One region of the Actinosynnema sp. CA-299493 genome, then DNA from elsewhere that is predicted to be linked to it. Evidence: riboswitches for the same ligand, from Rfam matches in the RefSeq annotation. Region 1 holds a riboswitch; the other holds the start of a gene.
The links. Region 1 has a riboswitch for glycine ahead of gcvH (glycine cleavage system protein GcvH). Riboswitches for the same ligand answer to the same signal wherever they lie in the genome.

Region 1 (7,073 bases):
AGGTCTTGAAGATGGCCCCGGTGCCGAGCGCCCAGCCGAACGCGAGCAGCACGGTCGGGATCATCAGGCCCCACCACAGGCCCGTGGTGGTCGTCTTGCGGAACTCCGACTTGATCAGGTTGCCCATCACGCACCGCCCCCGAGGCCGTCCTGGCCGGACTGCCGACCGTAGGGGTTGTCCTGCGCCGGCTGCTGCCGGAATCCCGACGGTGGCGTCTCGTCGCCCGATGAGGGCTGGTGCTGCTGCTCGTGGCCTTGTGGTGGTTGTCGGTACTGCTGGTGGTCCTGCGAGGGCTGCTGCTGCTGGTAGCCGGACTGTTGGTACCCGGGTTGCTGGTGGCCGGGTTGCTGGTGGCCGGGTTGCTGGTGGCCGGGTTGCTGGTGGCCGGGTTGCTGGTACGGCTGCTGGTAGCCCGGCTGCTGCTGGTAGCCCTGCGGCGGCGCCTGGTGCTGCGGCTGGTAGCCGGCCGGCGGCTGCGGCTGGTAGCCGACGGGTTGGGCGTACTGGCCCTGCGCCGCGTACTGGCCGTTGGTGAGCTGGAAGAACAGCCGTTCCAGGTCGACCTTCTCCTCCTGGATGCCGTACACCGACACACCCGCCCTCAACGCCGTGTCGGCGACCTGCTTGGCCTCCGCTCCGGTGACCGCGATGCGGCCGTCCGGCAGTTGCTCGATCGCGCTGATCCCGTCCTCGCGCAGCGCCGCGACCAGCGCGCCGGTGTCCGAGGGCTGCACGAGCACGCGCCCCTGCTGCTGGCCGCGCAGCTGGTCCAGCGACCCGGAGTACATGGTCTGACCGCGGCTGATGACCACCACCTGGTCGACGGTCTGCTCGACCTCCGCCAGCAGGTGGCTGGAGATCAGCACCGTCCGCCCGCCGCGCGCGTAGGACTGGAGGAACGTCCGCAGCCACGCGATGCCCTCCGGGTCCAGCCCGTTGGCCGGCTCGTCGAGCACCAGGATCTGCGGGTCGCCGAGCAGCGCGGTGGCCAGGGCCAGCCGCTGCTTCATGCCGAGCGAGAACCCGCCCGCCTTGCGGTCGCCCGCCGCGCCGAGCCCGACCAGCTGGAGCACCTGGTCGGCCCGCGAGTCGGGCACGCCGATCGCGGACGCGTAGACGAGCAGGTGGTTGCGCGCGGTGCGCTTGGGGTGGAAGCCCTGGGCCTCCAGCACCGCGCCGACCACCCGGGCCGGGTTGCCGAGCTGGGCGAACGGCCTGCCGTTGATCAGTCCGGTGCCCGCGGTCGGGGTCACCAGGCCGAGCAGCATGCGCAGCGTCGTCGTCTTGCCTGCCCCGTTGGGACCGAGGAAGCCGGTCACCGAACCGGGTTCCACTGTGAAGCTGAGGTTCTGCACCGCTGCGACCGGACCGAACTGCTTGGTCAAGTTCTGCACCACGATGCGGCCAGTGCCGTCGTGCACGCGTCCCTCCCGAGTACTCCTACCGGGCGTCATCCTGCCTTAGGAGGGTCACTCGGGGAGGGCATGTCGGGGTTTCGACGCGACCCTCGGTATCTCGGTCGTCGTCTCGACGTCCCTCGAATGGCGCAGCGTGCGGAGTGGGCGGCGGCGTTCGCGGTGCGGCAGACCGTCGCCTATGAGGTGCTGGTGGGCCATCGTCCACACCTGGCACGGCCACTTCTTGTGCCGCAGGATGCCGGGGCACGCGCCGCAGCGGCCGTCCGGATCGGGTTGGTGCACGGTCAGCAGCAGCCGCCAGCCGTCGGCCAGGCGGTGGATCTCGGACCGCGCGAGCGGCACGAGGGCGTCCGCCTCGCCGGTCTCGGCGACCTCGTCCAGCAACGCCAGCCGGCGCAGCACGGCGGCGCGCAGCGCTTCGTCCACGCCCGTCACATCCTGTCGGCGACTTGGTCGAGCAGGCGGTGCAGCCTGCGCGTCTGCGTGACCGACATCACAGCGGACTCACCGGGTGGCGCGACCAGCAGAACTCGGTCGTCCTCGACGAGCACGGTCATCGACCGGTCCCGCCCGAACGGGTCGTGGCAGTCGATCCAGCCCTCGGGTTCAGCCATCTCGCTCCGATCGGAGGTGGCGCGGCGGGGCGCCGCGCGAGCGGACGACCCCGCTCGGTAGCTACGGGGTTCCGACCTGTCCATCGGTCACCGGGGTGTCGTGACTTACCTGTTATCACCCAAGTTCACTCGATTGCTTGAGCGTGCACACGGCGTGTTGCCACCGCCGGGCGAAATGTGCGCCGGATAGGTGGGGCCGCTGGGCAGGGACCCCGGTTCCCGGCTAGGATTGGTCACGCGGCCCGCTCCCAGTGACCCCCAGGCTGGTTGAGCGGGCCGTCTTTCTTGCCGAAGGGCCCCGCTCACGTGCTGTGAGCGGGGCCCTTCGCGGTAGTGGGTATCAGAGGTCGACCGGCGTGTGGGTCATCCCGTGCGCCTGGGCGACCGGCAGGTTGGTCAGCAGGCCCTCGTGCGCGTTCAGGCCGAGCGCCAGCGACGCGTCCCCGCGCAGCGCCGCCTCCCAGCCCAGGTCGGCCAGCGCGACGGCGTACGGCAGCGTCACGTTGGTCAGCGCGTAGGTCGACGTGCGCGGCACGGCGCCGGGCATGTTCGCCACGCAGTAGAAGACGGTGTCGTGCACCTGGTAGGTCGGGTCGTCGTGCGTGGTCGGCCGCGAGTCGGCGAAGCAGCCGCCCTGGTCGATCGCGATGTCCACGAGGACGGAGCCGGGCCTCATGCCGGCCACCAGGTCGTTGCCGACCAGCTTCGGCGCCTTCGCGCCGGGCACCAGCACCGCGCCGATGACCAGATCGGCCTCGCGGACGGCCTCCTCGACGGCGTACCGGTTGGACGTCACGGTGCGCAGGCGGCCCTGGTAGAGGGCGTCGATGTGCCGCAGCCGGTCCACGTTGGTGTCCAGGACCTGCACGTCCGCGCCCATGCCCACGGCGATCGCCGCCGCGTTCAGGCCCGCCACGCCGCCGCCGATCACGACCACCCGCGCCGGGTGCACGCCGGGCACGCCGCCGGGCAGCACGCCGCGCCCGCCGGACGGCTTCATCAGCGAGTACGCGCCCACCTGCGGCGCGAGCCTGCCCGCCACCTCCGACATCGGCGCCAGCAGCGGCAGCGCGCCGTTCGGGGTCTGCACGGTCTCGTAGGCGACGGCGGTGGTGCCGGAGTCCAGCAACGCCCGCGTCAGCGGCCGGTCGGCGGCCAGGTGCAGGTACGTGAACAGGACCTGGCCCTTGCGCAGCCGCGGGTACTCCTCGGCGATCGGCTCCTTGACCTTGAGCACCAGGTCGCCCTCGGCCCACACGTCGTCCGCGCCGGGCAGCACCTTCGCGCCGGCGGCCAGGTACTCCTCGTCGGTGATGGCCGAACCGAGGCCCGCGCCGGTCTCGACCACCACGTCGTGACCGCGCTGGGTCAGCTCGTGCGCGCCCGCCGGGGTCAGCGCGACGCGGTACTCGTGGTTCTTGATCTCGCGGGGGACGGCGATCCGCACGGTGGGCTCCTTCGGCCGTTGTTACACCAAAGGTCCGGTAACGGGTACCCGGTGTCATCGTGCCGCGAGCACCAACGGGCCGGTGCGCGGTTGTGCGGTCCGGACAAGTCCGGTGGCGCGTTGACACCCGTCGGGCCCGGCACCTAGCGTGCGGGCCAACCAACTGAACATCGGCCGCGGCGCGCCAGGAGCGCCGGAACCCGCGCGGGAGAGACCTCGGTGAACGTGCCGGGGCGCCGAAGGAGCAAGTACCCCGCACACTCTCAGGCAGCGAGAACCGCTCGGGTGAGGCGACTCTGGAAAGCGCGCCCAACCGCGCGCACCCACGGTGCAAGCCGGAACGGATCGACGGTCAGCCGTCGCGACGACCCGGTGAAGCTCTCAGGTCCAAGGACAGAGTGGGGCTCTGGGTGGACCTTGCCGTGAGGGAGCGCTGTCGTGACTTTTCCGGACAACCTGCTGTACACGCCCGAGCACGAGTGGGTGGACTGGGCGCCGGGTACCCAGGACCCGGTGGCGGTCGGCATCACGTCGTACGCGGCGGACTCGCTGGGTGACATCGTGTTCGTGGAGCTGCCCGAGGTCGGCGCCGTGGTGACGTCCGGCGAGGTGTGCGGCGAGCTGGAGTCGACCAAGTCGGTCAGCGACCTGTACGCGCCGGTCAGCGGCGAGGTGGTGGAGGTCAACCCGACCGCTGTCAACGACCCGTCGCTGATCAACAACGACCCGTACGGCGCCGGTTGGCTGTTCAAGGTGGCCGTGACCGACGCGTCCGGGCTGCTGACCGCGGCGAAGTACGCGGAACTGACCGGGGACTGACGTCATGGCGATCAGCGTGTTCGACCTGTTCTCCGTGGGCATCGGACCGTCGAGCTCGCACACGGTGGGCCCGATGCGCGCGGCGATGATGTTCGCGGACCGGCTGCGGCCCTCGTCGGCCTCGGTCGACCGGGTGCACGTGGAGCTGTTCGGCTCGCTCGGCGCGACCGGGCACGGGCACGGCAGCCCCAAGGCGGTGCTGCTCGGACTGGAGGGCTGCCGGCCGGAGGAGGTCGACCCTGAAGAGGCCGAGCGGCGGGTGGCGGAGATCCGCGCCACCGGACGGCTGCGGCTGGCCGGCGCGCGGGAGATCGCGTTCACCGAGGACACCGACCTGGTGATGCACCGGCGCAAGTCGTTGCCGCTGCACCCCAACGGCATGAGCTTCACCGCCCACTCGGGTGACGCCGTGGTCGACTCGGCGGTGTACTACTCCGTCGGCGGCGGGTTCGTGGTGGACGACACGGCCACCGGCGCCGACCGGATCAAGGCCGACGAGACGCCGGTCGCGCACCCGTTCCGGACGGGTGACGAGCTGCTGGCGCGGTGCCGGGAGACCGGGCTGTCGATCAGCGAGGTCATGCTGGCCAACGAGCTGTCGTGGCGTGGCGAGGAGTCGGTGCGCTCGGGGCTGCTGGGGATCTGGGACGTGATGCAGCAGTGCGTCGAGCGCGGCTGCACTCGGACCGGTGTGCTGCCCGGTGGCTTGAAGGTGCGGCGGCGCGCGGCCGAGATGCGGCAGCGGATGGCCGCCGAGCACTACGCCACGGACCCGTTGCGGGTGATGGACTGGGTGACGCTGTTCGCGCTGGCGGTGAACGAGGAGAACGCCGCAGGCGGTCGCGTGGTGACCGCGCCGACCAACGGCGCGGCTGGCATCGTGCCCGCGGTGCTGCACTATTACACCCGCTTCGTGCCGGGCGCGTCCGACGACGGCGTGGTGCGGTTCCTGCTGACGGCGGGGGCGGTCGGCGTGCTGTTCAAGGAGAACGCGTCGATCTCCGGCGCCGAGGTCGGGTGCCAGGGCGAGGTCGGTTCGGCGTGCTCGATGGCGGCGGGCGGGCTGGCCGAGGTCATGGGCGGCACGCCGGAGCAGGTGGAGAACGCGGCCGAGATCGCCATGGAGCACAACCTGGGGCTGACGTGCGACCCGATCGGGGGACTGGTGCAGATCCCGTGCATCGAGCGCAACGCGCTGGCGTCGATCAAGGCGATCACGGCGGCGCGGATGGCGCTGCGCGGCGACGGCTCGCACTTCGTGTCGTTGGACAAGGTCATCAAGACCATGCGTGAGACGGGCAAGGACATGAAGAGCAAATACAAGGAGACCGCTCGCGGCGGGCTGGCCGTCAACGTCATCGAGTGCTGACCCGTGCGTGGGAGGCGGCCGACCGGTCGCCTCCCACACCGCCGGGTTACGGCAGGACCGCCTCGATCGCCTTCACGACCGCCTCGTCCTCAGGCTCGGTGCGCGGGCGGAACCTGGCCACGACCTCGCCGGACGGGGCGACGAGGAACTTCTCGAAGTTCCACTGGACGTCGCCGGCCGCGCCGTCGGTGTCCGCGAACGCCGTCAGCTCGGCGTACAGCGGGTGCCGGGACGGGCCGTTCACCTCGACCTTCTCGAACAGCGGGAACGTCACGCCGTACGTGGTGGAGCAGAAGGTGGCGATCTCCTCCGCCGTGCCCGGCTCCTGCCCGGCGAACTGGTTGCACGGGAACCCGACCACGGAGAACCCCTGGGCCGCGTACCGCTCCTGCAACCGCTCCAAGCCCTGGTACTGGGGCGTCAGCCCGCACTTCGAGGCGACGTTCACCACCAGCAGCGCCTTGCCCGCCACCGCGCCCAGGCTCGACGGCTCACCGGACAGCGTGCGCAGCGGGATGTCGTGGATGCTCATGCCCGCGAGGCTACGTGCCTCTCCACGAGCGCACGCAGGGCCGCCATCTCCGCCGCCAGCGCGGCCACGCCCGCCGCCGTCACGCTGACCCACGTCCGGGGCCGCTTGCCGTCGTACCCCTTCTCCACCGCGACCAGCCCGGCCTGCTCCAGCACCGCGATGTGCCGCGACAGGTTGCCCGCGGTCAGCTCCAGGGTGGACCGCAGGTAGCCGAACTCGACCCGCTTCGCCTCCGCCGCCACGGTGAGGATGCCCAGCCGGTGCCTCTGGTGCACCACGTCGTCCAGCGACGCGGTCGGGTGCTCAGCCACGCCGCAAGCCCACCAGGCCGCCGACGACGAGCACCAACCCGGGCAGCACGACCACGCTGCCCGACGACCACGTGCCGGGCGTGACCCCTTCCAGCGGCGTGAAGCCGGCGGACACGCACAGCGCGACCAGGTACCCCGCCGTGATGGTGGTGAACCGGGTGCTGCGCTCCACCGCCGCCAGCACCACCAGGCCGAGGCCGATCGCGATGAACTGCCCGATCGCCGGCTGGTCGTGCTGGAGCACCGCCGTGCCCAGCACGGCCGCCGTCGCCGTCGCCGCGAGCGGGGCCTTCCACCGCCACAGCGCGGTCGCCGCCGCGAGCAGGATCAGCCCCGCGCCGGTGCCCGAGTGGAACCGGAACGGCAGGTGCTCCAGCGCCAGGCCGATCACCGGACCGCCCAGGCCGATCGCCAGCGCGCCGAGGTAGCCCCCGGTGGACGTCTCGATGCCCACCCGCGCACCACGCCGGCGGTACCACCACACCGTCGCCAGGCCGCCCACCACCAAGGCGGTCGACCAGTACAGGCTCAACGCCACCGGGTAGCGCACGTCGAACCCGCG
Region 2 (7,073 bases), 720 kb from region 1:
CGCCGCGCTCCGGCGCCAACAGCTCACGCCACCGCGCCTCGTCGAACCGCTTCTCCAGCGCCAACGTCGAGCCGAACGCACGGGGGTCACTGCCCAGCGCGGTCAGCCGGATGTCACGCCACGTCGCCCAGTCGTCGGGCCCGAGCCGCCGCAGTCGCATACCTCCAGTGTGGCCCACCCCCACGCCACCTCGCCCGTGACGCCGGAGGCGGTGCGGTCCGGCACTGACTTTTGCGCTCACGATCAACCCGTACGCAGCACGCTGCGGTCATGGCGGCGCGGGCCTGCCGGTGGGACCGTCGGGACATGCCAACTCGCCGTTCCGCATGGATGACCGAGGACCTGGACCAGTTGCGCAAGCTGGCCCGCACGTTCTTCGAGAAGGAAGCCGTCCCGCACCAGGAGCGCTGGGCCGCGCAGAAGCAGGTCGACCGGGACTTCTGGCGCCAGGCGGGCGGGCTCGGCCTGCTCTGCCTGTCCATCCCCGAGGAGTACGGCGGTGGCGGCGGCACGTTCGCGCACGAGGCCGTGCTGCTGGAGGAGCAGGCCCGGTGCGGTGACACCGCGTGGGGCAACAGCGTGCACAGCGGGATCGTGGCCCACTACGTCAACGCCTACGGCACCGAGGAGCAGAAGCGGCGCTGGCTGCCGAAGATGGCCTCGGGCGAGTACGTCGGCGCGATCGCCATGTCCGAGCCCGGCGGCGGCTCCGACCTGCAGAACATCAAGACGCGGGCGGTGCGGCGCGGCGACGAGTACCTGCTGTCGGGCTCGAAGACGTTCATCACCAACGGCGCGCAGGCCGACCTGGTCGTCGTGGTCGCCAAGACCGACCCCAGCCAGGGCGCGACCGGCATCTCGCTGCTGGTCGTGGAGACCGCGCAGGCGCCGGGCTTCCGCCGGGGCCGGGTGCTGGACAAGATCGGGATGCACGGCCAGGACACCGCCGAGCTGTTCTTCGACGACGTCCGCGTGCCCGCGGCGAACCTGCTCGGCACCGGCGAGGGCCAGGGGTTCATCCAGCTGATGCAGCAGCTGCCGCAGGAACGGCTGATCATCGCGGTGGCGTCGGTCGCGGGCATCGAGGCGGCGGTGGACCTCACGCTGGCCTACGTCAAGGACCGCACGGCGTTCGGCCGGGAGCTGATCAAGTTCCAGAACACCCGGTTCAAGCTCGCCGAGTGCGCCACCGAGGCCCGCGTGACCAGGGCTTTCGTGGACGAGTGCGTGCAGGAGCACCTGTCGGGCCGGCTCGACGTGCCCACCGCCGCGATGGCCAAGTGGTGGGCCACCGAGCGGCTGTGCCAGGTGGTGGACGAGTGCGTGCAGCTGTTCGGCGGCTACGGCTACATGGCCGAGTACCCGATCGCGCGCGCGTGGGCGGACGCGCGCGTGCAGAAGATCTACGGCGGGACGAACGAGATCATGAAGGAAATCATCGCGAGGTCGCTCTAGTGCCGGGGCCGCTGGAGGGGCTGAGGGTCGTCGAGCTGGCCGGCCTCGCGCCCGCGCCGTTCGGCTGCATGGTGCTGGCCGACCTCGGCGCGTCCGTGGTCCGGGTGGACCGCGTCGGCGGCGGCACCGAGGTGCCCCTGCTCGGCCGCGGCCGGCGCTCGATCGGCGTGGACGTCCGCCGACCCGAGGGCGCCGAGCTGGTGCTGCGCCTGGTCGCGGAGTCGGACGTGCTGATCGAGGGCTTCCGGCCCGGCGTGACCGAACGGCTCGGCATCGGCCCGGCGCAGTGCCTGGCCCGCAACCCGGGGCTGGTCTACGGGCGGATGACCGGCTGGGGCCAGGACGGGCCGCTGGCCGACCGCGCCGGGCACGACATCAACTACATCGCGGTGGCCGGCGCGCTGGAGCCGATCGGCCGGGCGGGCGCGCCGCCGACCGTGCCGCTCAACCTCGTCGGCGACTTCGGCGGCGGCGGGCTGCTGCTGGCGCTGGGCGTGCTGGCGGCGTTGTACGAGCGGCAGCGGTCCGGGCGCGGGCAGGTGGTGGACGCGGCCATGGTCGACGGCGCGGCGCTGCTGACCACGTTCGTGCACGGGATGTCGTCGGTGGGCGCGTGGTCGGGCGCGCGCGGGACGAACCTGCTGGACGGCGGCGCGCCGTTCTACGACGTGTACGAGGCGGCCGACGGCCGGTTCGTCGGCATCGGCGCGCTGGAGGACAAGTTCTACGCCGAACTGCTGGTCCTGCTCGGGCTCGACGACGCCGGGCTGCCGGGGCGGCACGACCCGGCGAACTGGCCGGAGCTGCGGGCCCGCATCGCCGCCGCGGTGGCGACCCGGACCAGGGACGAGTGGGCCGCGCTCGCGGAGGGCACCGACGCGTGCCTCGCGCCCGTGCTGGCGCCCGGTGAGGCCCCGGAGCACGGGCACAACGCCCAACGGGGGACGTTCGTCGAGGTGGGCGGGGTGGCTCAGCCCGCGCCCGCGCCGCGGTTCGGCCGCACGCCCGCGGCCACGCCGACGCCGCCGCCCGCGGTCGGCGAGCACACCGTCGAGGTGCTGACCGGGCTGGGGCTGGGCGAGGACGAGATCGCCGGGTTGCGGCGGTCCGGCGTGATCGGCTGACGACCCGATCGAGGACCTCGGCGCAGCCTTGATCGCAGCCCGATCGAGCAAGGAAAAAGGCGTGCGAAATCACCTGAAGGTGTAACGGAAATGAGTGGCAGCCGTCATCGGCCTTTGTCACGCTCGGTGCGTGCTTCGGCGCAATCAGGTGATGGGCTGTGCAGAGGTGGCAGTGTCTGAAGAACCTCGGTGTCCGTGCCAGGGGGGTGGGCGAGTGGCCCGTACCTTGGTGATCGGCGGGACCACTGGTCCCCTTGATCGTCCGTTCGGGTGACGCTCGGGGCCCTCAGGCATGGTTGCGTGGTGTTCGCGCGACCAGTCGAGGGAGGGCGGCGGGTTCGATCGTCATCATCCGGGTGAATGAGGGACCATGGCCGTTGACACGAGCGGCGCGGCGCCAGGCCGCACCGCGCAGTGAAACGGACGGAGACCGATCAGTGAACGTCAAGAAGGTGGTGACGCTGGCGGCGGTCGCGCTGGTGCTGTTCCTCCTGATCACCCAGCCGAACGAGTCCGCCGAAGCGGTGCGGACCGCGGTCGGGTGGCTCCAGTCCGGCGCCGAGTCGATCATCACCTTCGTTCGCAGCCTCTTCGCCTAGGGGTCGCTCGGCGGCCTTTCGAACTCCGCTCAATGCGGTCACGGTCAGTGACATCGCACCTCCAACGTTGCACCGTACGGGTGGAATGAGGGCTATAACGCCCTGGTAACAGGGTTTTTGACAAACCAGGGTCTAGCGGTTGTCGGTACCCGCTAATACGGTGCGTCGCATTGGCTGATCTTCGACCGATGAGGAGGCAGAATGGTCGAGGACTCCGGAGTCGACGAGCTGTTGCGGCAGTGGGCGGCTGAGCGCTCGGACGACGCCGACCTGCAGGAGGTGAACCGGATCAAGGACGCGTGGCTCGCGGAAGCGCCGCCGTCCGTGCCGGGGATCCCGGTGCAGCGGGCGAATGGCGGTCCCCGCGGCCTGGTGAAGGTCGAGTCCGCGGATCCGGCGTACGTGGCGGCGATGCGGAAGCGGGCGCCCGAGGTGCCCGAGCCCCTGCTCGCCGCCGCCGCCAGCTACTGGCAGCTGGTGGGCGACCTGTCCGAGGCGGAGCAGTGGTGGGACGCGGGCATCAGCCCGTTGGACCAGCGCGCTCTCGACTACCGGGCGGCCGGGCTCTCGCCCGCCGACCTCGGTCGTCGCCTCGGCCCGATGACGGTGCTCCAGCACCTGCGTCGGGGTAGTGCGGCGGCCTGGTGCGTGGCCAGGTTGCAGAGGCAACGCCGGGACGGCGTGGCCTAGGTCCGACGAGTCGGGGCGGGCTCCTGAGGTCGAGGAGCCCTTACCTTGGAGGGTGCGGGCTCCCGTGCGGGGAGCCCCAGCCCCGTGCGAGGCACGAAGTACTCTTGAGGCGTGCGAGGCCTCATCACCCCTCAGCGCCTGGCCATCGCGGCCGTCTGCCTGGCGTCGCTGGTCGTGTGCTGCGGCCTGGCCTACTGGCAGTGGGACCGGTTCTCCCAGGCCGGCGGCACGTTCCAGAACCTGGGTTACGTGTTCCAGTGGCCGCTGTTCGGCCTCTTCCCCGCGTTCATGGTGTGGCGCATCCGCAGGCTGGACGCCCGGCGCGAGGCCGAGGCCGCCGCCGGGACGACGGACGCCGCCGACGAGGCCGCGCCGGAGCCGGTGGCCGCGCCGTCTCGGCCGGTCGTTACCGTTGAGCCCGTCAGAGCGCCCGTGCGGGATGACGAGGACGACGAGCTCGCGGCCTACAACCGCATGCTCGCCGAGCTCAACGCGCGGGACCAGCGGTGAGCGAAGGTAGGGCGATGAGCGGCGCGTTGACCAGGTTCCGGTTCATGGCTTACGTGGTCGGTGTCGGCCTGCTGCTGCTCGTGGTCGGCATGATCGCCAAGTACGCGGGCGGCAACGCGGGCATGGTGCAGGTCATCGGCCCCATCCACGGCTTCCTCTACGCGGTGTACCTGGTGCTCACCGTCGACCTCGCGCTCAAGTCCCGCTGGTCGATCAAGGGCACGGTGCTGGTGCTGCTCGCGGGCACGATCCCGTTCGTGTCGTTCTACGCCGAGCGCAGGGTGGTCGAGAGCGTCCGGGCCGAGAAGAGCCTGTGACCGGGCTTGACCCCGCCCGCCGGGCACCCCTAGCGTCTGGCGGTACCAACTGAACACGGCCGTCGATGTCACGCGGGAGAGTCCCCGAGCGGGGCGCCGAAGGAGCAACTCCTCCCCGGAATCTCTCAGGCACAGGTACCGCGCGACGAAGGCAACTCTGGAAAGCAGGCGCACCCGGTGCGCCTCGCCCACGGTGCAAGCCGTCCTCACCCGGCGGCGAAGCTCTCAGGCTCATGGCAGAGGGGGAGGCTCACTCGACGAGGAGTCTCCGGTGGACCGTGTCATCCTTTCGCTCGTGAATCTCTCGGACGTGCCCGCCCGTCGACCCGACCGGTCGGCCCATCGGCATGTCCGCACCCAGGGAGGGCCCGCCTGATGGAAAGCCGCCGCACGCCCCTGCACGCCGAACACGAGGCGTTGGGGGCCATGTTCACCGACTTCGCGGGCTGGCGGATGCCGCTGCGCTACGACAGCGAGCTGGCCGAGCACCACGCGGTGCGCACGTCGGCAGGCCTGTTCGACCTGACCCACATGGGTGAGATCCTGCTCACCGGCCCGGAGGCGGGCGCCGCGCTGGACCACGCCCTGGTCGGCCACGCGTCCGCGATCGGCGTCGGCCGCGCCCGGTACACGATGATCTGCGAGGCCGACGGCGGTGTGATCGACGACCTGATCGTGTACCGCACCGGTGACGCCGAGTACCTCGTCGTGGCCAACGCCTCGAACGCCGCCGTCGTGCACGAGGCCCTGGTCGAGCGGGCGAAGGGCTTCGACGCGACGGTGACCGACGCCTCGACCGACTACGCGCTGCTCGCCGTGCAGGGCCCGAAGGCCACCGCCATCCTCGCCGGCCTCACGCCGACCGACCTGGCCGCGGTGAAGTACTACGCGTCGTACCCGACCGAGGTCGCGGGCAGGCCCGTGCTGCTGGCCCGCACCGGCTACACCGGCGAGGACGGCTTCGAGCTGTTCGTCGCGCCGGACGACGCCGCGCACGTCTGGCAGGCCCTGCTGGCGGCGGGCGCGCCGCACGACCTCAAGCCCGCCGGCCTCGGCTGCCGCGACACGCTGCGGCTGGAGGCCGGGATGCCGCTGTACGGCAACGAGCTCGGCCGCGACCGCACGCCGTTCCAGGCGAACCTCGGCCGGGTGGTGAAGCTGGACAAGCCGGGCGACTTCGTCGGCCGCGACGCGCTGGCCGCCGTCGCCGAGCAGGGCGCCGACCAGGTCCTGGTCGGCCTGAAGACCGACTCGCGCCGCGCGCCGCGGCACGGTTACCCGGTGCTGGACGCGTCCGGCGCCCGGATCGGCGAGGTGACCAGCGGCGCGTTGTCGCCGACCCTGGGCTACTCGGTGGCGATGGCGTACGTCACCGTCGGCAACACCGAGCCGGGCACGCGGCTCTCGGTGGACGTCCGCGGCAGGCACGAGCCGGTCGAAGTCGTCGCACTGCCCTTCTACAAGCGCACCTCGTAAGGGAGACCCCACACATGTCCGAGCACTTCAACACCTCCCTCGCGGAGTTCGACCCGGAGGTCGCGGACGCCGTCGCCGCCGAGCTGCACCGGCAGCAGAGCACGCTGGAGATGATCGCCTCGGAGAACTTCACGCCGGTGTCGGTGCTCCAGGCGCAGGGGTCGGTGCTGACGAACAAGTACGCCGAGGGCTACCCCGGCCGGCGCTACTACGGCGGCTGCGAGAACGTCGACGTGATCGAGCGGCTGGCGATCGAGCGGGTCAAGGCGCTGTTCGGCGCCGGTTTCGCGAACGTGCAGCCGCACTCGGGCGCGCAGGCCAACGCGTGCGCGATGTTCGCCCTGATCCAGCCGGGCGACACGATCCTGGGCCTCGACCTCGCGCACGGCGGCCACCTCACCCACGGCATGCGGATCAACTTCTCCGGCAAGCTCTACAACGTGGTGCCCTACCACGTGTCGGACTCCGACGGCCGGGTCGACATGGCCGAGGTGGAGCGGCTGGCGACCGAGCACAAGCCGAAGCTGATCGTGGCCGGCTGGTCGGCGTACCCGCGTCAGCTGGACTTCGCCGAGTTCCGCCGGATCGCCGACGCGGTGGGCGCGTACCTCATGGTCGACATGGCGCACTTCGCCGGCCTGGTGGCGGCGGGCCTGCACCCGAGCCCCGTGCCGCACGCGCACGTCGTGACCACGACCACGCACAAGACGCTCGGCGGCCCGCGCGGCGGCGTGATCCTGACCAACGAGGCCGACCTGGCGAAGAAGATCAACTCGGCGGTGTTCCCGGGTCAGCAGGGCGGTCCGCTGGAGCACGTGATCGCGGGCAAGGCGGTGGCGTTCAAGCACGCCGCGTCGCCCGAGTTCGCCGACCGCCAGCGGCGCACGGTCGAGGGCGCGAAG

Region 2: it holds a riboswitch for glycine, as region 1 does, so the genes downstream of both, gcvT (glycine cleavage system aminomethyltransferase GcvT) here and gcvH (glycine cleavage system protein GcvH) in region 1, are expected to answer to the same signal.

What each region holds. Positions count from the first base shown of each region.
Region 1 covers NZ_CP191993.1:8,384,029-8,391,101, reverse strand. The annotation lists gene ACQPYE_RS35905 (ABC-2 transporter permease) at 1-127, opposite strand, end outside; gene ACQPYE_RS35900 (ABC transporter ATP-binding protein) at 127-1,422, opposite strand; gene ACQPYE_RS35895 (hypothetical protein) at 1,471-1,845, opposite strand; gene ACQPYE_RS35890 (hypothetical protein) at 1,851-2,033, opposite strand; gene ald (alanine dehydrogenase) at 2,374-3,480, opposite strand; glycine riboswitch at 3,676-3,770, shown strand; gene gcvH (glycine cleavage system protein GcvH) at 3,919-4,299, shown strand; gene ACQPYE_RS35875 (L-serine ammonia-lyase) at 4,304-5,668, shown strand; gene ACQPYE_RS35870 (glutathione peroxidase) at 5,715-6,200, opposite strand; gene ACQPYE_RS35865 (transcriptional regulator) at 6,197-6,511, opposite strand; gene ACQPYE_RS35860 (hypothetical protein) at 6,504-7,073, opposite strand, start outside.
Region 2 covers NZ_CP191993.1:7,663,798-7,670,870, reverse strand. The annotation lists gene ACQPYE_RS32425 (GNAT family N-acetyltransferase) at 1-160, opposite strand, end outside; gene ACQPYE_RS32420 (acyl-CoA dehydrogenase family protein) at 331-1,455, shown strand; gene ACQPYE_RS32415 (CaiB/BaiF CoA transferase family protein) at 1,455-2,579, shown strand; gene ACQPYE_RS32410 (hypothetical protein) at 3,017-3,178, shown strand; gene ACQPYE_RS32405 (helix-turn-helix transcriptional regulator) at 3,380-3,868, shown strand; gene ACQPYE_RS32400 (hypothetical protein) at 3,980-4,378, shown strand; gene ACQPYE_RS32395 (DUF3817 domain-containing protein) at 4,393-4,695, shown strand; glycine riboswitch at 4,759-4,846, shown strand; glycine riboswitch at 4,848-4,942, shown strand; gene gcvT (glycine cleavage system aminomethyltransferase GcvT) at 5,071-6,171, shown strand; gene glyA (serine hydroxymethyltransferase) at 6,186-7,073, shown strand, end outside.